One region of the Thermovenabulum sp. genome, then DNA from elsewhere that is predicted to be linked to it. Evidence: riboswitches for the same ligand, from Rfam matches in the RefSeq annotation. Region 1 holds a riboswitch; the other holds the start of a gene.
What was found. A riboswitch is a leader RNA that binds a small molecule or an ion and turns the genes downstream of it on or off. The one in region 1 is predicted to bind cyclic di-GMP.
Positions count from the first base shown of each region.

Region 1 (15,436 bases):
CTGGGGCTTGTAAAGGGGGACAGGGCAGGCTTTTTTAGACCTTTTGACCCGCTGACAAAAGCGGAATCGGCGGTACTGCTTTCCAGATTTTTAAGTTATTTAAAGGATGATATTAAAAAGGATTTCATAAAAAGGAGCTTGAGTTTTTAAAGGCTTTTTAAAGCCTTTTTTTATTTTGCCTGCATAAAAAACCGTACCGGGCAAAAAACTATAAAAAAACAGGAAGTGAAGGAATATGACCCTGGAGGATTTTATTAATTCCTTCAATATAACTCAGGTGATAATTTTTATAGCTTCCGGTCTTTTTCTTCTTCTTGTAGACAGGCCGTATTTGAAAAAAAAGGGTTATACACGGGATGAGAAGTTCTGCACTGCCGTAGGGTTTTTCTACGTTTTTGGGATTCCCGCTCTTTATTTACTTATCTCCCTTTTCCTGAAATAACTCCACATAATCGAAAGGATGAAAGCCGTTGAAAAAGCTCTTTAAAAGCCTTTTTAAAACGGAAAAAACCGAAATATACCATAAAAAGGATATTTATCCGGACACTTCGCGAAAGCTGAAAAAGGATATAAAGGAAAATTTAAAAATATTAAGCGAGGAGTATTTTATCGACTGCGATGACGTCATCCTCAGGGAATTCGATGTAATGGACGCATCCGGGAAAAGACACAGGATGGCGGTGGTGTGGATAGACGGTCTTGTGGATAAACAGCTGATTCAGGAGCACGTTATAAAAGCCCTTTTAATCTTTGGAAGGGAGATACCGCCTGCTACCGGGGCGGATCGTTTTCTGGAGCTGGTAAAGGAGAGCTTTTTAACGGCAGCGGATTTAAAGGAATCGGACAATTTCGGGGAGGCGGTGCTGGCGGTCTTAAGCGGGGATACCCTTTTGCTTTTGGACGGTGCGGGGAAAACCTTGATAATTAGCTCCCGGGGATGGGAAAAAAGGAGCATTCAGGAGCCCTCCACCGAAGCGGTGATCCACGGTCCCAAGGACGGCTTCACCGAGACCTTCAGGATCAATGTGGCCCAGGTGAGAAGAAGGATTAAAGACCCCAACCTGAAGATAAAGACCATACGTTTGGGGAGGCATACCCGCACCGATGTGGCGGTAATGTACATAAAAGGGATTGCAAACCCGAAAGTGGTGGAAGAATTTTTAAAAAGGCTCGACAAAGTGGATGTGGAAAGCATCATGGATGCCGGCTATTTGGAGCAGTACATCGAAGATTCCTGGGTATCGCCCTTCCCGCTGTTTAGAAGGACGGAAAGGCCCGATGTGGTAAGCGCCGCCCTATTGGAAGGATGCGTTGCGCTTGTCTGCGACAATACCCCCTATGCCCTTATTGCCCCCGTCACCTTCTGGAGCCTGTTTCATTCCGCCGAGGACTTTTATGAAAGGTGGCACATCGCAACCCTGGTCAGGTATCTCAGGTTCTTAGCTATTTTTACCGCAACCTCCGCCCCTGCCCTCTACGTAGCCTTTGTTTCCTTTCATCCGGGGCTTTTGCCTACCGACCTGGCCTTATCCATCGGTGCTACCCGCGAGGGTGTTCCCTTTTCTTCAACCATTGAAGCTCTCATAATGATGACAGCTCTTGAGCTTTTGAGAGAAGCGGGAATAAGGCTTCCGGGGCCTATAGGCCAGACCATAGGCATAGTGGGCGGCCTCGTGGTGGGGGAAGCGGCGGTTAGGGCGGGTATCGTAAGCCCGATAATGGTTATAGTCATTGCAATAAACGCCATTTCCTCCTTTGCTATCCCAAGCTACAGCGTAGCCATAGGTTTCAGGCTCCTTACCTTTATATTTTTAGCCCTGTCTTCCTTAGCGGGACTATACGGCGTAGCAATAGGTTATATCTGGTTTGTTCTTTACCTTTGCACGTTAAAGAGCTTTGGTGCCAATTACTTAGACCCTTTTGTGAATTTGGACCCGGAAAAGCTGGAAGATTTGATGGTGAGATACCCCCTTCGCTTTATGTCCAAAAGGCCCGATTTTACCCATCCGCTGGATGAAATCACCATAAACAAGGAACTTTTATCCAAAATTCAAAGCGGTGATGAAAATGCTGATGGATAACGACAAAATTTCCACCAGGCAGGCAATAGTATTTTTAATCAGCATAGCTATAGGAGCGGGGATTTTGAGCCTGCCGCGACAGGTGGATGAAATGGCGGGTCAGGACGGATGGGTATCCATAATCCTGGGCGGGATTATTAACTTGATAGGAGGCCTTGTTGTCGCTGCTCTGGTAGCAAGGCACAAAGAGGATGCGGTGAAGATTTCAAAAAAACTTATGGGGAAGCTTTTTACCGGGATTATCGGTGTTTTTTATATTATCTATTTTTTAATGATCTCCGCTGTGGTAAACCAGACCTCGGCGGAGGTAATAAATCAATTTTTGCTGGAACATACACCCAAGGGGTTTACAATATTCAGCATTCTGCTCCTTGGATTTTATGCGGTGAGGGTAGGCATTGAGCCAACGGTAAGGGCAGTAATGGTGCTTTCTCCCTCTGCCATATTTGCCTTTACTTTAATCATTTTTACTAGTCTTTCTAAAGCTAAATTAGATGAGATACTGCCTGTAATGACTACCCCTTTTAAAAATATTTTTTTTGCTTCCTTACAAACCCTTTTTGCTCTGGAAGGGTTTGAGGTGCTGTTATTCATTGCACCCTATTTGAGGAAGCCCGAGAAGGCTAAAATTATAGTTACACTATATACTGCGGTTACCACCCTTTTTTATCTTTTCATAACGGTGGTAACCTTCATGGTGATGGGTAAAAACGAAACCAGACTCTTTGTATGGCCCGTTTTTATGATGATAAAGGGGATAACCGCACCCGGGGAAGTGTTTGAAAGGCTGGACGCCTTTGCCATAACTATATGGGTAGTTCAAATATTTACAACTGTGATAGGATATTATTTCAGCATTGTTATTATCGTAAAATCTCTTTTTAATTTAAAGGAAGAAAATTACCTGAGCGCAGTATTTTTACCCCTTCTTTATTTTGCGGCAAACCTGCCCGGTAATTTCGCCGAAAATAAAGATTTAGCGGGGTATGTGAACTACCTGATATATCCTGCCGCATTCATTATTCCCGCTCTCTTGCTTCTATTTAGCTTCTTAAAAAAGGCGGGTGGTGAATAGTGAAGGGCTTTTTAAAAATTTCTTCCATCGCACTAATCCTTTTGGTCTTACTTACCGGGTGCTGGGATATGGTGGATATAGACAAGAGAATATTCATAGGTAATGTAGGGGTTGATAAAGCCGAGGATAAGTACCTTTTTATCTTCACCTACCCGATAGTGAGAAAGCTGGCAGGGGGAGAAGGAGGCGGGGGCGGTGGTGGAGGAGGGAAAAACATATATACGATAAAAACCGAAGCCCGGTCTTTCACCGAAGCGGTATCCCTTATAGCCCACCGGACCAGCAGGCGGATATATTTCGACCACAGTAGAAACATCATCATAGGAGAGGATGCGGCAAGATCCGGCCTGAAAGAACTCTTGGAATCCTTTGAAAGTAATACCCAGACCAACAGAAGAAGTTTTCTCATCATAGCAAAGGGCAAAGCAGAGGAAATCCTGGGACAGGAAAGCGATCAGGAAGTAGTGCTTGCCTATTATATAGAAAGCCTTTTCAAGGATGCCCAGAATAAAGGAGATTTAATTATTAAAGACTTTTCCCAGGTTATGGAGCAGATTCATTCTTTAAAGGGTAATGCCTTGATGCCCTCTATCGTAAGAACTGGAAAGGAATTGGATGTACATGGCGGTGCGGTGATAAAAAATTACAGGCTGGTAGGCTTTTTGAGCCCGGAGGAGGCAAGGGGTATAAACATCCTGAGGGGAGAAGCCAATCAAACCATTACCGCCTTTCAGCTGGGGGAAAAGAAAATAGTGGTCTGCGAGATAAATAGAGTCGACTCCAAACCGGTTCTTGTAAAATCCGACGAAGCGCCGGTTCTAAGGTACGACATAGAAATAGCCGCTTCGTTAAAGGAAATTCCCATTATGAAAATAGATTCGAAGGTATTGAAAGAGCTGGAAGAAACCTTTGCCTCAGAGATAAAAAAGCAGGTGGGAAGAGGGATAGAAAAAATACAGAAGGATTACAGGGTGGATGTCCTGGGCGTGGGAGAGTACCTATATAAATATAAACCCAAAGTCTGGGGAAAATACGAAAAGGACTGGGAGAATATCTTCCCCGATGCGGAAATCATAATAAACCCAAAAGTAAAATTTATAAACCTGGGTCCCGTAATATGATTATCACCGCTATTTTCTGGGAATAATTTTACTAAAGGAAAACCATAGGGGAGAGGCAAAAAATGAAGAGGGTAAAAAGGGTGCTTTTCTGCCTTGCCGTAATACTTATTGCCGGTTTTTTCGCTGCCGTTTTTTCCGGCTATGCGGTAAAAAGCGATGAAAACTACGTGCACGAAGGGATAATACGCCTCCATGTGGTGGCAGACAGCGATGCAAAGGAGGACCAGGAGCTAAAGCTGATGGTCAGGGATGCGGTGCTGAAAAATCTGATGCCGGTCCTGGAAAGGGTTAAAAGTCATGAAGAGGGCAAAGATTATATAATTTCCCACCTCAAAGAAATCGAAGAGGTGGCACAAAAAGAGGTTCAAAAATACAAAAAGGGCTACCAGGTAAAGGCCTATTACGGGGTTTTCCCCTTCCCGCCTAAAAAATACGGGCTTTTGTACATGCCGGCGGGAAACTACGAAGCCTTAAGGATAGTCCTGGGAAAGGGCGAAGGGCAAAACTGGTGGTGCGTGCTCTTTCCTCCCCTGTGCTTTGTGGATATAGCCAAAAAAGACCTGACAAAAGAGGAAGAAATTTTGTTAAACGGTGAAAAAATAAAGATTACCTTTAAATTAAAATCCGAAGAAATGCTGAAAATGGCCCTGAACCGCCTAAGAGAAGGTGCCAGGATCGCAAAGTTGAACATAAATTATATAGGCAAATAAACATTTTGCATATCAAAAAATCCCGTTATTTATTGTTATAAGCTTTTAACCTCCTCTATAAATGATTAAAGAGCAATGCGCTTTATTTTCTTTAAATTAAAGCGTTTTTTTCTTTTTTGCTCCCATATTTCACAAAAAATTAACAATATGTTCGGAATTTGTTTATTGAAATTTTAGAGAATATGTGTTTTAATATGTTTGTTTATTTATTAGTTTAAAAAACCAGAGGGAGTGTGAAGCATGAGATGAATATTGAAAGACAGCAGGAGACCCCTCTGTTTTCTGCCCTGAAGAAGTACGTGGAGGACAGGACCATATCCTTTCACGTGCCGGGGCACAAAGGCGGCAGGGGAATACCGGAGTTTAGAAGTTTTGTAGGGGATAACATCCTGGCCATTGATGTGACCGCGGGTCTTTTGGACCTGGACAACATCTGCAACCCCCGGGGAGTTATAAAGGAAGCGGAAGAGCTTGCTGCCGATGCCTTTGGAGCCGATTATGCTCATTTTCTGGTAAACGGCACCACATCCGGTATACAGGCAATGATACTTTCGGTAGCCGATCCGGGAGATGAAATAATTATACCGAGAAATGCCCACAGGTCGGTAGCCGGGGGACTTATTTTAAGCGGTGCAAGGCCGGTTTATATACAGCCAGTGATAGATGATTACATGGGCATAGCCATGGGGATAACGCCGGAAAGCGTGCGCAAAGCCCTGGTGGAGCATCCCAACGCAAAGGCGGTTTTTGTGATTAACCCCACCTATTACGGGGTGGCTTCCAATTTGAAAGAAATCGTGGAAATCGCCCATTCTTTCGGAAAGCCCGTCCTGGTAGATGAAGCCCACGGGGCGCATTTCGGGTTTCATCCCGAGCTTCCCCTTTCGGCGATGGAAGCCGGAGCGGACATGAGTGCGGCCAGCGTGCACAAATTAGCGGGTTCTATGACCCAGAGCTCGATACTCCTCGTAAAAAGTAAATTTATAGACGACAGGCGGGTAAAGGCTGCCATGAACCTCACCCAGACCACCAGCCCTTCCTATCCTCTGATGGCTTCCCTGGATGTGGCGAGAAAGCAGATTGCCCTGCACGGAAGGGAAATGCTTTCAAAGGTCATAAAACTTTCGGAGGATGCAAGAAACAGGCTCAATAAGGTGGAAGGCCTTTACGTTATGGGCAGAGACAGGGAAGGCACCGAAGGGTGCTTCAGGTACGACCCGACCAAGCTTGCGGTGAATGTAAGGGAGCTCGGGCTTTCGGGATTTGAAGTGGAGAAGATATTAAAATACCAGTACCACATTCAGGTAGAGCTGTCCGACCTTTACAACGTGCTGGCGGTGAGTGCCATCGGCGATACAAAGGAGAGCATGGAGGCCTTTGTAAGGGCGATGACGGAAATAGCTGAAAAATACGCAAGAAAAAACGTAATAAAGATTACCGCATCACTGCCCGAAAGCGGCGAACAGGTGGTGTCTCCCCGTTTTGCCTTCTACGCCAGGAAAAAGGCTGTAAGGCTGGAGGAAGCGGAAGGTGAAGTTTCCACGGAAATGCTCATGGCATACCCGCCGGGAATTCCGATAATCTGCCCGGGGGAAAGGATAACCAAGGAAATAATTGATTACGCCAAGGCCCTTCAGGCGGAGGGCTGTCACCTGCAGGGCACCGAAGATCCGGAAGGCCTCGTAATAAAGGTAATTGCCGACAAAGAGGCGCTGGAAATGCAGTATCTGCGCTTTCAGCAGGCGGAAAGGGTAGGCTGATAATAATATTAAATAAAATGAGGGATAATATAAACGTGCGCAAAAAATTTAAAAAGGAGGGGGCTTTATGTCCCGAAGAAGGCGCGGCGTCATGTCTGAAGCCCTCAAGTACGAGCTGGCAAAGGAACTTGGGGTATACGACATAGTCGCGAAAGAGGGTTGGGGTTCTGTTCCTTCCAGGGACTGCGGCAATCTGGTAAGGCTTGCTATTGAAAAAGCGGAACGCGCAATGCTCGAAGACTATAGAAAGCTCCACCCCGAGGGCTAAAGCTTCCTTGAGCGCACAAAACCAGGGTTTTCACACCCTGGTTTTTGTTTTATACTTTCCAGGTTTTAACCTTTTTAAAGGAAAATGAATAATATAAATGTACTCAAAAATTCTATACAGGGGGAAGGCTTATGAAGCTTCCCGCAGTTGCCTTCGGGGAAAGGCCTTTAAAAATCACGAAGCCCTATCTTGCGGGCACCGACGTAAGACGCCTCCAGCAGGCGCTGAAGGAATTAGGGTTTTACGATGAAAGGGTGGACGGGATTTACGGTAAAATTACCGATAAAGCCTTTAAAAGGTTTAAAAAATATCTGGGAGAAGAAAGGGACGAAAGGGTATTTGAAATCCTGAAAATTTATCAGGATTACGGCATAGGAAGCTGGAAAACCGTTCGGGGAGATTTTTCCAATGCCGGGCATATACCTTTTATCATTCCCGATAAATTGAACTCTCTTTTTTACAAAAATATAAAAGACATAAAAGCAATTACCGCATATAAAAATCGTATATTCGTAACTTGTGAAAATATTCTTATATGTATGGATGCGAAGACGGGCAGGGTTTTATGGTATAATAACGAAATAAATCCCCGGTACCCGGTAACCGCCACTTCCGACTGCCTTATTGTTCCCGATGAGGGGATAACCGTAATTGAACCTTACAGGGGAAAAGTGTTAGAAAAAATCAAGCTCGAACACCCGGCTTTTGGAAGCCCCGTATATTTTAAAGGAAAAATTATTTTCGCCGATGAAAAGGGGAAAATTTCCGCTGTTATCCAGAAAAGGGGCATTGTCTGGGAATTTAATCCGGGAGGTATTTTTACTACACCGCCTGCGGCTTACGAAGATAATCTATTTTTTGCTTCTTATGACAGGAATGTCTACTGCCTTGACATGATGGGCGGGGTTCTGTGGGAGGCCAAAATTTCCGACTATATCAATGAACCATTATTTTTACAGGACACCCGTGTCTTTGCCCTGGGGGATGGAAGATTATTTGCTTTTGACAGATTTTCGGGCGAAAATTTATGGTTTAAAGTGCTTCCAGAAAAGGATTTTTCCTCTTGCTGCCTTGGCAGGGGAAAGGTGTATATATTAAGTAAAAAGGGGAATCTTTACATATTAAATAAGGACGATGGGGATTTTTCCGGGGTAATGACTTTGCCGATAGAACCTGCGGGCTTACTTTTTGGAAATGATGAAAAACTTCTAATAGGAAGTAAGGGCGGTCTTTTTGTATATAAAATATCGGAAAACGGGGTAACTTTAAAAGAAAAATATCTGGAAGGCCATGAAATAAGGGCCGTAGCCTTTACGGGCAGGTGCCTTTTTGTGGCAACAAAAGAAGGACTATTTGTTTTAAGCTGAGGAGGGATATTTTTGAGCGGCAAACCCATCGGAGTATTTGATTCCGGCATAGGCGGACTTACGGTGGCAAAAGAGATTATGGAGCTTCTCCCCGGGGAATCCATAGTGTATCTCGGGGATACCGCCCGGGTGCCTTACGGGTCTAAATCCCCGGAAACCATAACCCGCTATGCCTTTGAAGGGCTGAATTTTCTTTTATCAAAGGATGTGAAGCTGGTGGTGATTGCCTGCAATACGGTAAGCGCCACATGCCTTGAAAAACTGCAGGAAAGTTCAAATGTGCCGGTAATCGGAGTGATAGACCCGGGAGCAAAAGCGGCGGTGAGGGCGACCAGGGGGAAAAAGGTGGGGGTCATAGGCACGGAAAGGACGGTAAAAAGCGGTGCCTACGAAATTGCCATAAAAAATATGGACCAAAGTATCATAATACTTTCGAAGGCCTGCCCCCTTTTTGTGCCTCTGGTAGAAGAAGGATGGTTAGATAAGGAGGCCACCTATCTTACCATCGCCGAATACCTGATGCCCTTAAAAAAGCAGGGCATAGATACCTTAGTGCTGGGATGCACCCATTATCCCCTTTTAAAGCCCGCCATTTCCCGGGTGCTGGGGGAAGGTATAAAATTGGTGGACTGCGCCAGGGAAACGGCGGCGGTAGTGAAAAGCACCTTAGAGGAATCCTCTCTTTTAAACAAAAAAATTCCGGCAGAGGGAATTTCTCATAAATATTACGTCACCGACAACCCGGAAAAATTTCGAGAAATCGGGGAGATGTTTTTAAAAAGGAAAATCGAGCATATAGAAATGGTAAGATTATAATTTATTCGGGCTTTTCTAATGAAAGGCCCGTTTTTTTTAACAAAAGAAGCGGTTTAAACATAGTATAGAATATGAAAAAGAAAAAATAAAAGGAGGGAGCCACCATTGAACACCTCGTGGCTGAAGGTCATAGGTGAGGTACTCACCAGCGAAGCAGTTATGGAACCCGTAATTGCGGCTTTACTGGGATACGGAATTAACGTCTACAACAAAAACAGAAGGTTCAGGATGATAATGGAAATAACCGCCGATGTGGTGGATTATATAGAGGAGCACTACAAAGAGTGGGGGATAAAGGGAAATCAAAAGATGGAAAAATTCCTGGAAATCTTTGCAAGAGAGTTTAAAAAGCATTTCGGGAGAAAGCCGACCCGGGAAGAACTGGAAACTGCAAAAATTCGGGCAGAAGCTCTTGTTTTTCGGGCAAGACTTGCCTCCATGAATTATTACAATTACGATAATTACAATATAATTAAAAAAAGTGTGATAAAAAAATAGTTTTGTTGCATAAAATTGGGCAAAAATATATAATATTAATGTATTTTAGGTTTTTTGAATGGAGGAAAATAAGGGTGGACATCAAGCAGAAAATAAGGGAGGACATAAAAAACCTGGTAATTTCGGCTCTGAATGAGGCAAAAAAAGAAAAGGTCCTGGACTTTGATGAAATTGCTCCCTTTGCAGTGGAGGTTCCCCGGGAAAAGGCTCACGGGGATTTTGCCGCCAATGCGGCCATGGTCATGGCGAAAAAAGCAAGGCAAAATCCAGTGAAACTGGCGGGGATCATCAAGGATTATGCGGAAAAGCACCTGTCCATTTTTAAAGGCATCCCCGTGGAAAGGATAGAGGTGGCGGGGCCGGGTTTTCTGAATTTTTATTTGAAAAGGGACTGGGCTCATGAAGCCCTTTGCTGCATATTAAAAGAAGGTGAAAACTACGGCAGGCAGAATATAGGGAACGGGAAAAAGGTTCAGGTGGAATTTGTGAGTGCGAATCCTACAGGGCCGATGCATATGGGCAATGCCCGGGGTGCGGCCCTTGGCGATGCCTTAGCCGAGCTTTTAAAGACCGCCGGATACGATGTGACAAGGGAGTTTTACATAAATGACGCGGGAAATCAGATTGAAAACTTTGCTTTATCCCTGGAGGCCAGGTATTTACAGCTTTACGGCATACCGGCCGAAATCCCCGAGGGAGGCTACCACGGTGAGGACGTAATAGAACATATGAGGGAGTTTGCACAAATAGAAGGCGATAAATACCTGCATGTGGACCCCGAAGAGAGGAGAAAGGTTTTTGTCGAATACGCTTTAGAAAAAAATATCCGCCGCATGAGGCAGGACTTAGAAAATTTCGGTGTGAATTTTGACATCTGGTTTTCCGAGAGGTCCCTGCACGAGAGCGGAAAGGTTTTAAAGACCATTGAGGAGCTCAAAGAACGGGGGTATGCCTACGAGAAGGACGGGGCGCTGTGGTTTGCCGCTACCAAATTCGGCGTGCCAAAAGACGAGGTTCTAGTACGCCAGAACGGTATCCCCACTTACTTTGCCGCAGATATTGCCTATCATAAGGACAAGTTTGACAGGGGATTTGAGTGGGTGATCGATATCTGGGGAGCGGATCACCACGGCCATGTGCCCAGGGTAAAGGCGGGGCTTGCGGCTCTCGGCTATGACCCGGAAAGGCTGACGATTATCATAATGCAGCTTGTCAGGCTTTTCAGAAACGGCGAAATAGCCCGCATGTCAAAGAGGACGGGTAAAGCTGTTACCCTTTCGGACCTCATCGAAGAGGTCGGCAGGGATGCGGCCAGATTTTTCTTTAATTTGAGGGGTGCGGACACGCATTTAGATTTTGACTTAGATTTGGCCGTAAAGCAGTCGGAAGAAAACCCCGTTTTTTACGTGCAGTACGCTCATGCGAGAATTTCAAGCATACTAAGGGTTGCTAAAGAACAGGGTGCGGATATTGAATTTGAAAATCTCTCCGAGGAAGAGATAAGGAAGTTGGCGGGACTTTTAAAGGAAGACGCGGAAGTGGAGCTTGTCAAAAAACTTGCGGAATTCCCGGAAGAAATACGCATTGCCGCAGAAAACCTTTCTCCCTATCGAATAGCCAATTACGCTTTGGATTTAGCGTCGCTTTTTCACTCCTTTTACAACAGCTGCCGGGTGCTGACGGAGGATGAGGATTTAACCCGGGCCAGGTTAATTCTAATTTTCGCCACCAGGAGGGTTTTGAAAAACGCTTTCAGGATACTGGGCATATCGGCACCCGAGCGCATGTAAAATACCCTGAGCTAAGGGGTTGGTAAATTGAAAGAAATCGAAATTATAAAGGCTCAGTTAGAGCTCCTGCTCTCTCATATCGAAGAGGGAATACATATTGTGGACGATGCGGGAGTAACGGTTTACTACAACGATGCGGTGGCAAAAATAGAGGGACTTACCAAGGAAGAGGTAATCGGAAGGCATATTTTAGAAATATTCCCCTCCTTAGATGAAGAGAAAAGTACCCTCTTAAAGGTTTTGAAAACCGGAGAACCCATTTACGAAAAGGAACAGACCTTTACCAACTACAAGGGAAAGAGGATAACGAGCATAAACACCACCCTGCCTATTAAAGTGGGCGGCAAAATAATCGGGGCGATGGAAATTTCCAGAGATATCACTTCGGTAAAGGACCTTTCCGAGAGGATAAACGACCTGCAGGCAATAATCTACGGCAAGAAAAGGCCAGATGAAAAAAAGACGGGTGCGGTTTTCACCTTTGAGGATATAATAGGAGAAAGCAGGGGGATAAAAGAGCTGAAAGCCCTGGCAAAAAAAGCCGCCAAAAGCGCCATTCCCGTCCTCATATGGGGAGAAACGGGAACGGGCAAAGAGCTTTTTGTTCAGGCCATCCACAATGAAAGTGCAAGGAAGAATAAGCCTTTTATTCCTCAAAACTGCGCCGCTCTTCCGGCCACCCTCCTGGAAGGGATACTTTTCGGAACGATAAAGGGAGGGTTCACGGGAGCGGAAGATAGACCCGGGCTTTTTGAACTGGCCGACGGTGGGACTTTGTTTCTCGATGAGATAAACTCCATGCCCATGGAGCTTCAGGCAAAGCTTTTAAGGGTTCTTCAGGAAGGCACCGTCAGGAGAATAGGGGATACAAGGGTAAGATGTGTGGACACCCGGGTGATTACCGCCTGCAGCGAAGACCCCGTAGAAGCGGTGGGAAAAAAGAGGCTCAGGGAAGACCTGTTTTACCGGATAAACGTGGTTTCCCTGAGGATTCCTCCTTTAAGGGAAAGAAAGGAAGACATCCCGATTCTGGTAGATTACTTTATAAAAAAATACAGTCCCGAAAACGAGGGTTCAATAAAGGTGTCCCAGGCGGTTATGGACATTTTTTATGAATACCCGTGGCCCGGCAACGTAAGAGAGCTCGAGCACGCCATCGAAGGCGCTCTGGTTATAATGGAAGGCGACACGATACTTCCGGCCCATCTTCCCCTGCAAATAAAAAGTTATTTTTCACCCGTCAGGGGGAATATAATATATCAGGAGAGTATGAACCTGCAGGAAACCTTAGAGAAGGTAGAAAGGGATTTAATAAAAAAGGCTATTGAAAACACCCGGGGCAACATTTCCAGGGCAGCAAGGCTCCTGGGAATTCCCCGGCAGACCCTTCAGTATAAACTCAGGAAAATTAGTGAAATTAAAGGCGAAAATTACCTGAAGGAAGAAAAGGAGATAGAAAACTCCAGCTAAAATGATAAAATCAAGGAGGAATTTTAATTTTTACCAAGAATATATTAAAATATATTATTTTTTAAAATTATTTTTGCGAAAATTCCCCTGTGCGGTTTTACCGGTAAAGAGGAAAGAAAGGGAGGTTTTTAACTGTGAAAATAAGATGGTTCGGTCATGCGTGCTTTATGCTGGAGTCCGTGGCGGGCACCAAGATTGTCACCGACCCATTTGACGGCAGCGTGGGATATAAAGTACCCAAGGTTGAAGCCGATGTGGTCACCGTAAGCCATGACCACTATGACCACAACTATGTGGAAGCGGTTCACGGAGACCCCACCATTATAAAAGCTCCGGGGGAGTACATCACCTGCGGAGTCAGCATTAAAGGGATTTCTGCCTTTCACGACGAAGCAAAGGGTGCCAAAAGGGGCCAGAACATAATCTTTGTGTATGAAATAGATGGAGTAAGGATATGCCATGTGGGAGATTTAGGACATCTTCTTTCCAAATCCCAGATTGAAGAAATCGGCAGGGTGGATGTGCTTTTAATCCCGGTAGGCGGAACTTTCACTCTTGATGCGGAAGGGGCTCTTGCGGTAAAGGACCAGCTTTCACCTAAGATTACTGTGCCCATGCACTTTAAGACTCCGGCAGTAAGCATGCCAATTGACCCCGTAGACAAATTCCTGGATAAGGTAGGAGGAGGAGAATTTTTGGATTCCAACACCTTGGAGGTCACAGCGGATGACCTCAAGGGCGAGGTAAATCGTGTGGTGGTTTTAAAATACGAATAAAAAGCAGCAAATTCGCTGCTTTTTTTGTTATTAAATTTAATAAACTTCCCTTGAAACTGATGTAAAGTATACTTCAATCCCTGTTAAACCCAGGGATTTTTTTATGACATATGCTCCAAAACATATGATTTTAAATAAGTGCATACCTGTTTGGGCATAAAATTAAAAAACGATAATAAAAATTTTACTGAGCAAAATAGAAGTTTTTCGAAAAATTAATTATAATAACATTAAAGAATTTCATATATTCGATTTTTTCACGGATGAGGATATTTTAAAATTCATGATTAAATGCGGTCGTTATTTTTGTAGATATTTATGGAATACTTATTGTGGAAATATAAAATAAAAAAGAATGGCAGAAATTATGTCTAAATAAGATGTTATTGACGGAAAATACAAAAAAATATAAAATTAAATTACAAAGATTTAAAATTAAATAGAATATAAAGACGATAAAGGCAAACCCGTCGAAAGGCGGGGGCGCAAAGCTGCGGGCCTAAGGTCAAAAGACTATGGCAGCCGGGTTGCCGAATCTTTAAGAATAGAAAGAATATAACCCTTTTCGGCAATACCGGAAAGGGTTTTTAAGTTTTTTGTGCTCATCCTTTCGATAAAGGCAAATCCGTCGAAAGGCGGAGGCGCAAAGCCACGGGTCTAAGGCAAATTGCTATGACGGCCGGGCTGCCGAAAAAGGGGGTCAATTATAATGAAAAAAATAGAGGCTCTGTTAATAAGCCTGTTTTTGTTAGTATTTATATTTATACCTATGTCTATCATTTTTGCTGACGAATTAGAAAAAATAGAAAAAAATGGTGTAATTATAATTAAACCTCCATTAAAAGTGGAAGGAAAAGTATGTATTGCGGGGAATACATCAAAAGAGAAAATAAAAATCCTTGTCAGAAAGGGAAATAAACAAATATGGTATAATGTCGACTTAAATGATGATAAAAAATTTGAAAAGACTTTATGGCTAACGGAAGGAAAAGGAGAATACACGATTAGCGTGATGGTGCATGAATACGACAGAAAATACAGCTATGGGCCAACTTTCAAGGTTATTAATACTCTCGAGTTGGACAAGTATTTGACGCCTTCAAAGGATGTGGAAAGCGATGCGCCGGAAATAATTACGCTGGCAAAGAAATTGACGGAAGGTAAAAATTCTGACATAGAGAAGATGAGGGCGATCTACGAATGGGTGGTAAAAAATATCGAATACGACTTTGAAAAGTACTCAGAACATCAAAGGGGAAATTACAATAACGTCTACGGTGCTTTAAATACTTTGAAAACGAGAAAAGGGGTTTGCTACGACTTTGCAGCATTAACCGCTGCCCTCGGGCGGGCAGCAGGAGTGAAGGTGAAACTCGTCAAGGGGGAGGGGAAACTTGGGGACTTTCAGGGATTACATACATGGAATGAATTTTTTAGCGAAGAAGAAAATAAATGGATAAACATAGATACTACATTCGGTGCTGTAGGTGAAGAGGAATATTTTGATAACGAATATTTCAACAGAAACCATTTCAAAATAGAGGAATATTAAGAAAGATATAAAAATAAAAATTAAAATATAGTCAAGTAAAACGAGAAGGAATAAAAAAAGATAAAAAATTTTAAAGAAGGATAAAAAAATTAAAAATAAATATAAAAAAACCCGAAGCCTCTGCTAAGCTTAATATGATGTAAATTATGGCA
Region 1 covers NZ_JBNARB010000013.1:13,685-29,120, forward strand. Annotated here, with positions in the region: gene ACPLOV_RS07545 (S-layer homology domain-containing protein) at 1-150, shown strand, start outside; gene ACPLOV_RS07550 (CLC_0170 family protein) at 236-442, shown strand; gene ACPLOV_RS07555 (spore germination protein) at 471-2,081, shown strand; gene ACPLOV_RS07560 (GerAB/ArcD/ProY family transporter) at 2,068-3,156, shown strand; gene ACPLOV_RS07565 (Ger(x)C family spore germination protein) at 3,156-4,277, shown strand; gene spoIIR (stage II sporulation protein R) at 4,340-4,987, shown strand; gene ACPLOV_RS07575 (aminotransferase class I/II-fold pyridoxal phosphate-dependent enzyme) at 5,233-6,747, shown strand; gene ACPLOV_RS07580 (small, acid-soluble spore protein, alpha/beta type) at 6,815-7,015, shown strand; gene ACPLOV_RS07585 (PQQ-binding-like beta-propeller repeat protein) at 7,147-8,382, shown strand; gene murI (glutamate racemase) at 8,395-9,198, shown strand; gene ACPLOV_RS07595 (hypothetical protein) at 9,304-9,696, shown strand; gene argS (arginine--tRNA ligase) at 9,735-11,486, shown strand; gene ACPLOV_RS07605 (sigma-54 interaction domain-containing protein) at 11,514-12,956, shown strand; gene ACPLOV_RS07610 (MBL fold metallo-hydrolase) at 13,091-13,732, shown strand; cyclic di-GMP riboswitch class I at 14,183-14,267, shown strand; cyclic di-GMP riboswitch class I at 14,341-14,424, shown strand; gene ACPLOV_RS07615 (transglutaminase domain-containing protein) at 14,442-15,284, shown strand.

Region 2 (15,436 bases), on a different contig from region 1:
ATAGAGAATATTGGTTATATTAGAGCAAAAAATATTTTAAGTGTGTACAATAGCTTGAAGGAATTGAGAAAAGCAAATAAAGAGGAGCTTTTAAAAATTCCCAATATCTCGGATAAAATAGCAGAAAAAATATTATTTGGCTTAAAAGAATTCAATCCTTTAAAAGAAATAGAGAAGGCTGAAAAAAAGGGTTGTACAATTATAACCATTGACGATAAGGATTATCCTCAATTGTTAAAAGAGATCTACGACCCTCCTTTGGTTATCTATGTAAAAGGTAAAAAAGAGCTTTTAAAAAAAGAAAGTATTGCAATTGTAGGTACGAGAAAACCTACCGAATACGGTAAAAAGGTTGCTGAAGAACTGGCTGCAAAATTAGCAAAAAGAAATCTTAATATCATAAGCGGACTGGCAAAAGGTATAGATTCTTTTGCCCATAAAGGAGCATTAAAGGTAGAAGGTAGTACAGTTGCAGTCTTAGGCACGGGAATTGACATAATTTACCCTCCCGAAAATAATAAATTATTTCAAGAGATTGCGGAGAAAGGAGCAATCATAACAAGTTTTCCCGTAGGCACCGAACCACTTCCTTACAACTTTCCTGCGAGAAATAGAATAATCAGCGGTTTATCTCTGGGAGTAGTAGTAGTGGAGGCGGGAGAAAGGAGCGGTGCTTTGATTACTGCGGATTTTGCTTTAGAACAGGGGAGAGAGGTTTTTGCAGTTCCCGGAATGATATACAGTCCGATGAGCAAGGGACCTCATAAGCTTATAAAGCAGGGAGCAAAATTAGTAGAAAATGATGAAGATGTTTTAATGGAATTAAATATTGGAAATAATTTTTATAGTGGGAAAAACTCTACAAGTGTAAAAAAAGAGGAATTAAGTTTATCGAAAGAAGAAAGGGAAATTCTAAAAATTATCGATTTTACTCCGATACATAAAGAAATTCTGGGAATGAAAACTGATTATTCTCCGGCTAAGATTAATGAAATATTAACAAAATTGCAGTTAAAGGGAATAATTTCTCAAATCGCAGGAGGATATGTAATAAGGAATTGAGGTGGTTATTGTGGCCAAGTCACTTATTATCGTTGAATCTCCGGCAAAGGCAAAGACAATAAGTAAATTTTTGGGTAAAAATTTTAAAGTAGCTGCTTCCATGGGACATGTTAGAGATCTGCCCAAAAGTCAATTGGGAATAGATATAGAAGATGGCTTTGAACCAAAATATATTACAATTAGAGGAAAGGGTTCTATAATTGATAATCTTAAAAAGGAAGCTGCAAAAGTAGAAAAAATATATCTTGCAACCGACCCTGACCGGGAAGGAGAAGCTATTTCCTGGCATTTAGCTCAACTTTTAGGAATCCCACAGGATTTGCCTTGCCGGGTGGAATTCCATGAAATTACTAAAAATGCCGTAACTAATTCAATCAAATCCCCGCGAACAATAAATAAAAACCTTGTGAATGCTCAGCAAGCCAGGCGTGTTTTAGATAGACTTGTGGGTTATATGATTAGCCCCATATTATGGAAAAAAATAAAAAGAGGTTTAAGTGCCGGAAGAGTACAATCGGTAGCCGTCAGGCTAATTTGCGATAGAGAAAATGAGATCAGGAATTTTGTACCTGAAGAATACTGGACAATTGAAGCAGAATTAATGGAAGAGATTTCTAAATCTACTTTTTTAGCTAAGCTCTTTTCCCAAAAGGGCGAAAAAATTTCTATTAATAATAAGGAACAAGCGGAAAAAATAGTAAATGACTTAAAGGAAGAAAAATTCACGGTTTTGGAAGTTAAAAAAGGAGAAAGAAAGAGAAATCCTTCATTGCCTTTTACAACAAGCACTATGCAGCAAGAAGCTTCACGAAAGTTGGGATTTACCGCTAAAAAAACCATGATGATTGCCCAACAGCTTTATGAGGGACTTGATATAAAAGATGAGGGTACGGTGGGTCTTGTTACTTATATACGAACGGATTCCACAAGAATATCTGAACAAGCCCAGTTAGAAGCTAAAAAATACATTGCCGAAAATTTTGGTAAGGATTTTATTAATGATTCTCCGGTTCAGCAAAAGCAGAAAAAGAATATACAGGATGCCCACGAAGCTATAAGACCCACATCCGTTTACAGAACCCCTGAAAAGATAAAGGATTCCCTGTCAGAAGACCAGTATAAGCTTTATAAACTTATTTGGGAAAGGTTTATAGCCAGCCAGATGGCACCCGCCATATATGATTATGTTTCTGTGGATATTAAAGCCGGAGAATATATTTTTAAAGCAACAGGTTCACATATGAAGTTTAAAGGTTTTATGGTAGTCTATATAGAAGGAGCCGATGAGGAACAGGAAAAAGAAGAAATGATGCTTCCGGATTTAAATGAAGGGCAGGAGCTTGCTTTAAAAGACTTAAAGGCCGAGCAGCATTTTACTCAGCCACCTCCGAGATTCACTGAAGCTATGCTGGTAAAGACCCTGGAAGAAAAAGGTATAGGTCGTCCAAGCACCTATGCGCCAATAATTGATACCATTACAAAGAGGGGCTACGTAGAAAAGGAAAAAGGAAGATTTAAACCTACGGAATTGGGAGAAATAGTAACGGAGCTATTAAAAGAATACTTTAGCGATATTGTGGATATTGGTTTTACAGCAGAAATGGAAGAGCAATTAGATAAAATTGAAACTGGCGATGAAGACTGGCGTAAAATCGTTGAAAGTTTTTATAAACCTTTTGAAAAAAAACTGAGGATTGCTGAAAAAGAAATTGGGAAAATAGTACTAAAAGAGGATGAGGAAACCGAAGAAATATGCGAATATTGCGGAAGAAAGATGGTAATAAAACGGGGCAAGTATGGAAAATTTTTGGCATGCTCGGGTTTTCCGGAATGTAAAAACACTAAACCTATTGTTGAGGATACCGGAGTGAATTGCCCCCTCTGCGGAGGCAAAATTTTAGTAAGAAAAACAAAAAAAGGCAAAAAATTTTATGGATGTGAGAATTATCCTGAATGTAATTTTGTTTCCTGGTATCCTCCTGTTGGTACCCCATGTCCTAAATGCGGTAATTTGATGGTTTTAAAATCCATAAAAGGGCATAATAAAGCTGTTTGTACAAACAAAGAATGCAATCATGAAGAAATTTTCCCTGGTAAAGAGGGTGGAAAAAATGTATGAGGTAAAGGTAGTAGGGGGAGGACTTGCAGGGTGTGAAGCTGCATGGTATCTGGCCAACCACGGAGTTAAAGTAAAACTCTATGAAATGCGGCCTAAAAAGATGACTCCTGCTCATCATACCGATAAATTAGCGGAATTAGTATGCAGTAACTCCCTGCGATCTCAGGAAATTACTACTGCAGCAGGAGTTTTAAAAGAAGAAATGCGATTGCTTTCTTCTATAATAATACAAAAAGCCCACGATTATAGCGTTCCTGCCGGCTCAGCCTTAGCAGTAGATAGAGAAAAATTTTCCAATGCAATTACCCTTGAAATTCAAAACCACCCAAATATTGAGCTAATAAGGGAAGAAGTTACTCAAATTCCCGATCCCCCTGCAGTATTGGCTACCGGTCCCTTAACTTCCGAAAATTTATCCTATGCCTTGATGGAACTTTTAGGTAGTAAATATCTGTATTTTTATGATGCAGCAGCACCAATAATTACTGCCGATTCAATAGATTGGAATATTGCCTTTTGGGGATCCAGGTATGGTAAAGGCGATGAAGATTACGTGAATTTACCGATGACCGAAGAAGAATACTATAATTTTTATAATGAGCTTATTAATGCTGAAGTAGTTGAACTTAAGGAATTTGAAAAACCACAGTATTTTGAAGGATGTATGCCAATAGAAGTAATGGCAAAAAGAGGTCCTCAAACTCTTCTTTTTGGGCCTTTAAAACCTGTAGGAATTGTAAACCCAAGAACGGGGGAACAACCTTTTGCAGTAGTTCAATTAAGAAAGGAAAATAAAGAAGGGACTTTATTTAATTTAGTAGGTTTTCAAACAAGCTTGAAGTGGCCGGAACAAAAAAGGGTATTTAGTAAAATACCGGGATTGAAGGATCCTGAATTTGTGAGATTTGGTTTTATTCACAGAAATACATTTATTTTAAGCCCGAAATTTTTAAACCCCACCTTAGAACTAAAAATAAAAAAGGGTATTTTTCTCGCAGGGCAAATAACTGGAGTTGAAGGATATATAGAATCAGCGGCATCGGGTATCGTTGCAGGGATTAATGTCTTACGTTATATAAAAGGAAAGGAACTCCTTGTATTCCCAAAGGAAACAGTTGTTGGTGCATTGTTAGATTATATTACAACAGCAGATGCAAAAAATTTTCAACCCATGAAGGCAAATTTTGGAATACTGCCGCCTTTAAATGATAAAATAAAAAATAAGAAAATTAAAAATGAAAAATTGGGTGAAAGGGCAATCAATGTATTAAAGAATTTCATAGTAGAAAATAATGTAGTATAGTTTAAAATTTTAATTTATTTTTCAAAAAAAATTAACAAAGAATTTAAAAATAATTTAGAATTTAATATTGCATTATATACTTTCATGTGGTAGTATAATATAGGCTCTTTTCAAATCGAGGCGATAATGATGGAATACCTTATAGATAGTTTTTTGAGTTTTTTAAAGGGGAAAAATCGTTCCGAGAATACACTTAAAGCCTATGCCGAAGACCTTTTACAGTTTATGGAATATTTAAAAGAAAAAAAAATATCTGATATTGAATCTTTAAATAAAATTGACTATGTTTTGATAAGAGGTTTTCTTGCAAACTTGAGGGAAAAAGGATTGGAGAAAAGAACTGTTGCAAGGAAAATATCTGCAGTAAGAGCTTTTTACAAATACCTTTTGAAAGAAGAAGTAATTAAAAGCGATCCAACGCTGCATATCCAGGGTATGAAATTACCCAAAAAACTGCCGGAGTTTTTATATCCAAATGAGATTAATGAACTATTGAATTTACCGGATAATTCTTGTTTGGGGATACGGGATAAAGCCATATTAGAATTACTGTATGCGACCGGGATCAGGGTTGGAGAAATGACTAATATTAAACTTAAAGATTTAGATTTGAGCAATAAAATTTTGTTTGTATTTGGCAAGGGATCAAAAGAAAGGATTGTTTTTTTTGGTGAAAAAGCAAAAGAATCCCTTGAAACTTACTTAAAAATTTCAAGACCAATTCTGCTAAAGGGCAGGGAAGAGGAACATTTATTTTTGAATAAAAATGGCACCCGATTAACGGATAGGAGCATCAGGCGTATTGTAGAAAAATATGTGAAGAAACTCTCCTTTATTAAAAAGGTGACTCCTCATACAATAAGGCATACCTTTGCTACGCATCTTTTGGAAAATGGTGCAGATTTAAGAACTGTGCAGGAACTTTTGGGACATACGAGCCTTTCTACCACTCAAATTTATACACATGTGACAAAAGAAAGGCTTAAAGAGGTTTACGAGAAAGCATTTCCTCATAAAAAAAGGAGTGATTTTATAAATGATGAGAGCTACCACTATAGTGGCGATGGTGAATGAAAAAGGGGCTGCTATAGCGGGCGATGGACAGGTTACTTTTGGTGAACATACTATAATGAAACATCACGCAAAAAAAATCAGGAAACTGTACAATGGGAAAGTACTGGCAGGATTTGCAGGTTCAGTAGCTGATGCCGTTACTTTATTTGAAAAATTTGAAGGAAAACTTGAGGAGTTTCACGGACATTTAATAAGAGCCGCGGTAGAGCTTGCCAAGGAATGGCGTACCGATAAAATGTTGAGAAGATTAGAAGCACTTTTAATCGCCCTGGATAGAGAACACATCCTGATTATTTCGGGGAATGGTGAAGTAATTGAACCGGATGATGGGATTGCTGCAATTGGTTCGGGTGGCCCTTATGCTTTAGCTGCTGCAAGGGCTTTATCAAAATTTACCGAGCTTGAACCGAAAAAAATAGTAGAAGAATCCTTGAAAATAGCTTCTGAAATATGTGTTTATACCAATGATTATATAAGTGTTGAAGAGCTATAAGGAGGTGAGTATATGGAAGACTTTACACCAAAAAAAATAGTAGAAGAATTGAACAAGTATATAGTAGGACAGGATGAAGCTAAAAAATGTGTAGCAATTGCTCTCCGCAACAGGATAAGGAGACAAAAGTTACCGCCGGAAATGCAGGAAGATATAATTCCGAAAAATATCTTAATGATTGGCCCAACAGGGGTAGGAAAAACCGAGATAGCAAGAAGGCTTGCTAAATTAGTTAACGCTCCTTTTGTGAAAGTAGAAGCTACAAAATTTACCGAAGTCGGATATGTGGGAAGAGACGTGGACTCTATGGTGAGAGACCTTGTGGAAACCTCCATCAGAATGGTTAAAGTGGAAAAGATTGAAAAAGTTAAAGATAAAGCAAAGGAATTGGCAGAATTAAGAATTGCAGAAATTTTAGAGCCCGATCCTTCGAGAACCTCGAACATTAAAAATCCTTTTGAAATGGTCTTCGGCACTTTCCAGAAAAATACATATGAGGATGAGGAAGAATTTGAGAGAAAACTTAATGAAGCCAGGAAGAAAAGGAAGGATATTTTAGAAAGGATTAAAGCGGGAGAATTTGACAAAGAATTAATTGAAATTGAAGTGGATGACAATAAGACACCTTTTTTAGAGGTTTTCTCTTTTGCCGGTGCCGAGGATATGGGGATAAATTTTCAGGATTTATTCGGGAATATATTCCCCAAAAAGAAAAAAAAGAAGAAAATTACGGTGGAAAATGCAAGGAGAATATTGATTCAAGAAGAAGCTCAAAAACTGATTGATATGGATGAAGTAATAAATGAAGCAATTTCCAGAGCTGAAGAAACCGGTATTATCTTTATAGATGAAATCGATAAAATAGCGGGTAGGGAAAAGGGATATGGGCCGGACGTTTCCAGAGAAGGGGTGCAAAGGGATATTCTACCCATTGTTGAAGGATGCACCGTTGTAACCAAATACGGGCCTGTTAAAACCGATCACATTTTGTTTATAGCCGCAGGAGCCTTTCATATTTCAAAACCTTCGGACCTAATACCGGAATTGCAGGGGCGTTTTCCAATAAGAGTAGAATTAAAGAGCCTATCAAAAGAAGATCTAAAAAGAATACTTATTGAACCTAAAAATTCCCTTATTAAACAATATAAGGCATTATTGGAAACTGAAGGAATAAAAATAGAATTTTCTGAAGATGCTATAGATGAGATAGTAAAAATAGCCGCCTATGTGAACGAACATATGGAGAATATAGGAGCAAGACGCTTGCACACGATTATGGAAAAATTATTAGAAGATATTTCTTTTGAAGCCCCTGATGTGATGGAAAAAGAAATTAATATAAATGCCAATTATGTGAGAAAAAAATTAAGTAACATAATCGAAGATAAAGATTTAAGTATGTATATCTTATAAAATCAAAAGGAGGAGATGTAATGAGTAAAGAATTGTTAGAAAAAACCAGGAGAATCAATAAATTGCTGCAGAGGTCTGCAGGGTACCCGGTGGATTTTAATGAGGTTTGTAAAATCTTAACTGAGGTATTAAATGCGAATGCATATGTAGCCAGCAGGAAAGGGAAAGTGTTAGGTTATTCAATACTTGAAAATTATGATTGTGATGTATTACAAAACAAAATAATTGAAGAAAAAGTGTTTCCTAAGGACTACAATGATAAACTTCTTGAAATCCATGAGACTCGTTCGAATATACCCCAGGAGGAAATTGAATGCGTATTCGATAAAGAAGTAAAATGTCCTCATCCTGAAAAACTCGTTACAATTGTCCCTATTAATGGTGGAGGAGAAAGACTCGGAACCCTTGTACTTGCCAGATTTGGCGAAGAATTTACGGATGAGGATTTAGTTCTGGCAGAATACAGTGCTACTGTAATTGGTATGGAGATTTTACGTTCCAAGACAGAAGAGATTGAAGAAGAAGCGAGAAAAAGAGCTGTTGTTCAGCTGGCAATAGGTACCCTTTCATTCTCGGAATTAGAAGCAGTTCAGCATATATTTGAAGAATTAGATGGAAATGAAGGTTTGTTAGTAGCCAGTAAAATAGCGGATAGGGTCGGGATTACCCGTTCCGTAATAGTCAATGCTTTAAGGAAGTTTGAAAGTGCCGGGGTTATCGAATCGAGATCCCTCGGTATGAAGGGAACCTATATTAAAGTGCTCAACGATAAACTTATTGATGAATTAAAAAAGATGCGTTCATAAAATGCGTGAAGCAATTCACGCATTTTTTTATGATTAATTTGAGTTTATTTATGGAAATAAATAAAATCATTTACAATTTAATTTATAATAATATAATTTTAATTAAGGGAAAACATCATAGAAAAATGTCGAAAAAAGCAAACCTGTCGAAAGGCAGGGACGCAAAGCTATGGGCCTAAGGCATATCCTGCTATGGCTGCCAGGCTGCCGACTAATTTTAAAAGGCAGCCTATTTTCTAAGGTAGGTTGCTTTTTTATTAAAAATTTTGTCGTATAAAAGAAAAATTTGTTATGATATAATATTTAACAAATAAATTAATAGCATCTTTTTACAAATTTTCGTATCTTGTTTATTATATAGGAGGAAATTGTAAAAAAAGGTAGTAATTTTAATTTAGAAAGATAGTGTATTTAGTTTTTAAAAGAGGTGCAGATTATGGGAATTTTCGAAAACATATCCTTGATGGAAAAGGCTCTGGATGCAAAATGGCTGCGAAATGAGGTTATTGCTAATAATATTGCAAATGCGGATACACCAAATTATAAAAAAACAAAGGTGATTTTCGAAGATTATTTAAGGGATTTTTTAAGTAAAAATAATAGAATTTCTTTAACTACTACAAACGATAGGCATATAAAAAAGACCTACTCCCCTTTAACCTTGAAACCCGTACTTTATCGTGAGGAAAATACCGCTTATAGAGAAGATGGTAACAATGTAGATGTGGAAAAGGAAATGGTGGAACTCGCAGTAAACAGCTTGTCTTATAATGTACTGGTTGAGCAGGTTTCAAAAGAATTTTCCCTGTTAAGGACTGCTATAAATGAAGGGAGGAAATAATAATTGAGTATTTTTAAATCAATGGAAATAAGTGCTTCGGCTCTGACAGCTCAAAGATTAAGGCTTGATATAATATCCAGCAATATAGCCAATGTGGACACTACAAGGACAAAGAAAGGTGAACCCTACAGGAGAAAAATGGTAGTTTTTCAAGAAATGAATGAAAGTTCGGATTTTAATGAAATATTAAATGATAAGATAAATTATAACGGAAAAGGTGTGAGGGTTGCGGCTATTGTAGAAGACCAAAGGCCATTTAAAATAGTTTATGACCCCGCTCATCCTGATGCGGATGAAAAGGGATACGTAAGAATGCCTAATGTAAACATTGTAGAAGAAATGGTTGATATGATTTCTGCGACAAGAAGTTATGAAGCTAATGTTACTGCGATAAATTCCACCAAAAGTATGATTAGTAAAGCTCTGGAAATAGGAAAAGGATAAAAAATTATATGGGAGGAGAAATAATTGGAAATAAATAGGATCGAAAAGGTATCTTTAAATCCAATAGGTTTAAATCAAAGAAAGGAAGAAAATTCTTCAGAATTTATTAATTTCTTAAAAGAAGCATTAAACCGGGTAAACGATTTGCAAAAGGATTATGAAAATAAGATTAATGACTTTTTACTGGGAAATGATGTAAATGTCCATGATCTGATGATATCTGCGGAAAAGGCAAGACTTTCCTTAGAGCTTACCGTACAACTCAGGAATAAAGCTATTGAAGCATATCAGGAAATAATGAGAATGCAGATATAAGGATAAAGGTGGAAAATAAATGAATTTTGAAGAAATTAAAACAAGAATCATTGAATTCTGGGAAAGTAAAAGTAAAACTCAAAAAATTAGATTTTTAAGCGGAACGATTATCGTATTGCTTTCCGTTCTTTTACTTTTTTATTTTATTACCAAACCTCAGTATGCTGTTTTATATTCCAATTTAGATACCAAAGATGCGGGCGAAATAGTAAAAAGACTTGATGCAATGAAGGTAAAATACAGACTTATTGATTCGGGAAAAACTATTGAAGTTGAATCTAAGGATGTTTATAAAATTCGTCTTTCTCTTGCTCAAGAGGGACTTCCAAGTGGTGGAGAGATTGGATTTAATGATATTTTTGGGAAAATGAATCTCGGCATGACCGAGTGGGAAAAACAGGTGAGATATAATCAGGCTCTTCAGGGAGAATTAACAAGAACCATTAAAGAATTAAATCAGGTGGAAGAGGCAAGGGTGCATCTTGTTATACCGCAGAAAACTCTTTTTATAGATCCATCCGGCCAAAAGGAAGCGTCAGCTGCGGTTTTCTTAAAATTAAAACCCGGAGAAAAACTGGAGGAAGAAGAAGTAAGGGGTATTATAAATTTAATTTCCCATTCAGTTGAAGGTTTAAAACCGGAAAATGTCACAATTGTGGACGAGTATGGGAGGGTACTTTCAAATATATCCCTCTCGGAGGATAATTCAAGACAAATTGTAGACTCTCAATTTGCCGTACAATCCAAGTTTCAAAATGATTTACAATCAAAGGTTCAATCCCTTTTGGAACAAATATTTGGTCCTGGTAACGTTGCTGTTAGAGTAAATGCTCAATTGAATTTTGATAAAAAGGTTGTAGAAAACAAATTGTTTACCTCACCGAATCCGGAGTCCGGAGAAGGAATATTAAGAAGCGTCCAGGAAATTAAGGAGTACTTTAGCGGAAATTCTTCTTCCCCGGCAGGTGTTCCCGGAACAACTTCACAGATACCCGGTTATCAAGGGCAACAAAATCAAGGTGGTTCATCAAGTTATCAAAAAACGGAAACGGTAAAAAATTACGAAATAAATGAGTCCATTGAAAATATTACTATTGCACCTGGAGCGGTTAAAAAATTAACGGTATCTGTGGTTATTAACAGGAATTTGACCGATGAAGAGAAAAATAAAATAGCTTCCTTGGTGGGAAGCGCAATAGGCTTTGATAGCAATAGAGATATTATTACTGTTGAAGGAATGACTTTTGAAAGATCATTAACAGAGTCCCTGGCCAAGCAAATGGAAGAAGATAAGAAAAGTCAAGCAAGACAGAGGGTTTATATTTTAGTAATTTCTGCTCTTGCATTGATGATATTTTTTGTGATTGCAAGGCGTTTATGGACAGCGAGAAAAAGGGCTATGGAGGAGAAACTTGCCGAGCAACTTATTTTACAACAGGCTGCAACTTCTTCAAAGGCGGAAGAAGATTTAAATATCCTTGAAGCAAAAAATAGAACAAGAGATATAGAAATGCTGGTAAAAAATAGACCGGAAGATGTTGCTAAGATAATTCGAACCTGGCTGAATGAGGAGTGAGGTGTTTGATATGCCTATAAGCCGCCTTACTGGGAGACAAAAAGCAGCTATATTTATTGCTTCCCTTGGACCTGAACTTGCAGCAAATATATATAAATATTTGAAGGAAGAGGAAATCGAGCAATTGACATTAGATATCGCGAGTTTGCGGAAAGTGACCGATGAAGAAAAAAAATCTGTTTTTGATGATTTTAAGACCATGTTTGTTGCCAGTGACTACATTACTCAGGGTGGAATAGATTATGCCAAAGAAATATTAGAAAAGGCCCTGGGTACGCAAAAAGCCTTTGAAATAATAAACAAACTTACTTCTTCTCTACAGGTTAGACCTTTTGATTTTATACGAAAAGCCGATCCGGCTCAACTTGTGAACTTCCTGCAAAATGAAAACGTTCAGACCATAGCCCTTGTTTTAACATACCTTCATCCTGAACAGGCGGCAAAAATACTTTCAAATTTACCGCCGGAAAAGCAAGTGGAGATTGCCAAGAGGATAGCAATGATGGACAGAACTTCTCCTGAGGTCATTTTTGAAATTGAAAAAGTATTGGAAAAACAATTAGCCTCGGTAGTCATGGAGGATTTTACCAATGCAGGTGGTGTACAGGCTATTGTTAATATATTAAATAACGTTGATAGAACCACTGAAAAAAATATTCTTGAAGTGCTTGAAATGGAAAACCCGGAACTTGCTGACGAAATTAAACGGAGAATGTTTGTTTTTGAAGATATTATTACCCTTGACAATAAAACGATTCAAAGAATACTCCGTGAAGTGGATAATCAGGATCTGGTTCTTGCTTTGAAAGGTTCCAGCGAGGAAGTCAAAAATAAAATATTCTCTAACGTCTCAAAGCGTCAGGCTGAAATGATACAGGAAGATTTACAGTATATGGGACCGGTAAGATTAAGGGATGTGGAAGAGGCACAGCAAAAGATAGTTGCCATTATAAGGAAGCTCGAGGATGCGGGTGAAATTATAATTTCCCGCGGCGGAGGAGATGAGATAATTGTCTAAGGTATTGAAAAGGATTGTATTTTACGATAATCCGGTAAAATTGGAAAACGGTAAAACATTTTTATTTGAAGTACATAGTCATGAGAACCTTGCGGGATTACCGGTTCATCAAACACAAAAAGACATTATTGATCCCTTTGAACAGGAGGTTTTAAAAAAGCAATTTTTACAATCAGCTGAGGAGGAAAAGGAAAGAATAATTTCTGAAGCCAAAAAAGAAGCCGAGAAAATTTTAACGAAAGCAGAAAATGAAAAAGAACAAATTTTAAAATCTGCTTATGAAAAAGGTTTCAATGAAGGCTATAATAAAGGAATAAATGAAGGCAGGAGAAAAGGAGAAGAGCTTTTTTCCATTTATCTTAATCAATTTAAAGAATTAGAACAGAAATTATTTTTGGATTACCAGAAAAAATTAGAACAAATCGAAAAACAGGCTTTAAAATTATCCCTGTACATTGCGGAAAAAATACTCGGGAAAGTTATCGAAATCGACAGGGATTATATAAAAAAACTTATAGAAAAGGGTTTAAAAAAAGCAAGGGAAGATCGGGAAATATTAATTCGAGTATCGCCCTCTGATTATGATATTTTGATGGATAAGTTAGAACAATTAAAAGGAGAAACAGGATATAAAAAAATTTCCATTATTAGCGATCCCACTTTACAAAAAGGAGACCTTATATTGGAAAATTCGGGGTTTATCATTGATGCGGGCATAAAAACCCAGCTAAATGTTATAGAAAAAAAATTGAAAGAGATGGAGCTGATATATGATTGAAGAAAACTTTGAATTTTATAGAAAAATTATAGCAAACACAGAAACGATAAGACCAAAGGGAAAAATCTCGAAAATTATTGGACTTACTATGGAAGCGGAGGGCCCTATTGCTGAAATTGGAGAGCTTTGCGAAATATCTCCTTATTATTCGAAGGAAAGTGGTAAAAGTATTTTAGCGGAGGTAGTGGGATTCAAAGAAGATAAAATTATATTAATGCCCTTAGCGGATATAGAATCTATTGGTCCCGGTTGGGATGTGGTTGCCCTGGGGGAAAAGCTTTCGGTTCCGGTAGGGGAAAACCTGATGGGAAGAATATTAGATGGGTTAGGCAACCCTATAGATGGTAAGGGCCCAATTAAGAATTTAACAAAGTATCCACTGAATAATACTCCCCCTAATCCCGTTGAAAGAAAACCTATAAAAGAGCCTTTGCCATTAGGAGTAAGAGCCATTGATGCACTTTTAACCTGTGGTAAAGGACAAAGAATAGGGATATTTGCAGGAAGCGGAGTGGGGAAAAGTACGCTTCTTGGTATGATAGCGAGGAACTCAACGGCAGATATCAATGTAATAGCCCTGATAGGAGAGAGAGGCAGAGAACTTAATAGTTTCATTCAAAAGGACCTGGGAGAGGAAGGGTTAAAACGTTCGGTAGTTGTAGTGGCAACTTCCGATAATCCTCCTCTGATAAGAACGAAAGGAGCTTTTACCGCTACTGCTATAGCCGAGTATTTCAGGGATCAGGGAATGGATGTAATGCTTATGATGGATTCCATTACGAGATTTGCAATGGCTCAAAGGGAAGTTGGACTTTCAGCGGGCGAGCCACCGGTTAGTAGGGGTTATACACCTTCGGTTTTTGCCGTACTTCCAAAATTACTGGAAAGAGCGGGTATGGGAAAGGTGGGCTCCATTACGGGTATTTATACCGTTCTTGTAGATGGGGATGACTTTAATGAACCAATTTCTGATGCTGTAAGAGGGATTTTGGATGGCCATATTATTCTTTCAAGGACTCTCGCAAACATGAATTTTTATCCTGCAATTGACGTTTTATCAAGTATTAGCAGATTAATGGATGAAGTGATTACAGAAGAGCACAGAAGATTGTCTTCAAGGGTAAAAAACATCCTTTCGGTATATAAGGAAGCAGAAGAATTAATAAACATAGGTGCATATAAAAAAGGCACTAATCCAAAGATAGACGAAGCTTTAAGATATATTGACAGGGTGAATAATTTCTTAAGACAGGAAATAAATGAAAAATCAACCTTTGAGGAAACCTTAATACTTTTAAAAGATATTTTTTCTGAGGATGAAATAGAATGAAAAAGTTTAAATTTAAATTGGAAAAACTTTTAAACGCTAAAACGGTTATTGAAAATTTAAAAAAAGAAGAACTTTTTAAAGCAAAAAAGAGGTTGGAAGAAGAAAAATATGCTTTAGATTATCTGGAAGGTATCAAAAACGAAATTTTACTCCAAAGCCCCTCGAGGCAAGTAGATTCTGTAAAAGCTTACGAGTTAATTAATTTTGATAATTTTTATAGAAGAGTATCTGAATTAATATATAACCAGAGAAAAAAGGTGGAAGAATCACAAAGAATGTACGATTGTTCTTTAAATGAATTCCTGAATGCAAAAAGAGAAAAAAGGATTCTGGAAGTTTTAAAAGATAAGAGATTCAAGCTTTTTCTGGAAGAATACGCAAAACAGGAGCAAAAGAATCTGGATGAGCATGCAATAATTGCTTTTTCAAGAAGGGATGAATAGAATTAATGTCTTCAAATAAATTTAAAATTACTGTTTTTATTTTATTAATATTGTTTATAATTACCTTTCTTTTTACTTTATTTTTTGTTGTAAAAACTGCTGATCCTTCAAAACTAAATCCAAAGGTTCTGCCAATATTGGGGAAACTCCCGTTCACGAAGAACGTAATTAAGGAAACTAACACTAATAGTACCCTGCTTTCAAAGGAAGAGCTTTTAAAACAAAAAGAAGATGAGCTAAAAAGTAAAGAAGAGTTGTTAAAGCAGAAAGAAGAAGAAATTTTGAAAAAGGAAGAAGAATTGTCAAAAAAAGAAGAGGAACTAAAAAAACTTCAAGCGTATATAGAGGAAGAAAATAATAAATTGGAGAATAACAAAAAAGCAATAAAAGACATTGCTTCCTATTATGAATTAATGGATCC
Region 2 covers NZ_JBNARB010000005.1:32,127-47,562, forward strand. Annotated here, with positions in the region: gene dprA (DNA-processing protein DprA) at 1-1,062, shown strand, start outside; gene topA (type I DNA topoisomerase) at 1,073-3,181, shown strand; gene trmFO (FADH(2)-oxidizing methylenetetrahydrofolate--tRNA-(uracil(54)-C(5))-methyltransferase TrmFO) at 3,174-4,484, shown strand; gene xerC (tyrosine recombinase XerC) at 4,611-5,558, shown strand; gene hslV (ATP-dependent protease subunit HslV) at 5,521-6,051, shown strand; gene hslU (ATP-dependent protease ATPase subunit HslU) at 6,064-7,464, shown strand; gene codY (GTP-sensing pleiotropic transcriptional regulator CodY) at 7,485-8,270, shown strand; cyclic di-GMP riboswitch class I at 8,397-8,482, shown strand; gene flgB (flagellar basal body rod protein FlgB) at 8,707-9,111, shown strand; gene flgC (flagellar basal body rod protein FlgC) at 9,115-9,555, shown strand; gene fliE (flagellar hook-basal body complex protein FliE) at 9,580-9,870, shown strand; gene fliF (flagellar basal-body MS-ring/collar protein FliF) at 9,890-11,446, shown strand; gene fliG (flagellar motor switch protein FliG) at 11,457-12,464, shown strand; gene ACPLOV_RS04020 (FliH/SctL family protein) at 12,457-13,242, shown strand; gene fliI (flagellar protein export ATPase FliI) at 13,235-14,572, shown strand; gene fliJ (flagellar export protein FliJ) at 14,569-15,015, shown strand; gene ACPLOV_RS04035 (MotE family protein) at 15,021-15,436, shown strand, end outside.
Region 2: linked by a shared signal. The riboswitch ahead of flgB (flagellar basal body rod protein FlgB) and the one ahead of ACPLOV_RS07615 (transglutaminase domain-containing protein) in region 1 are both predicted to bind cyclic di-GMP.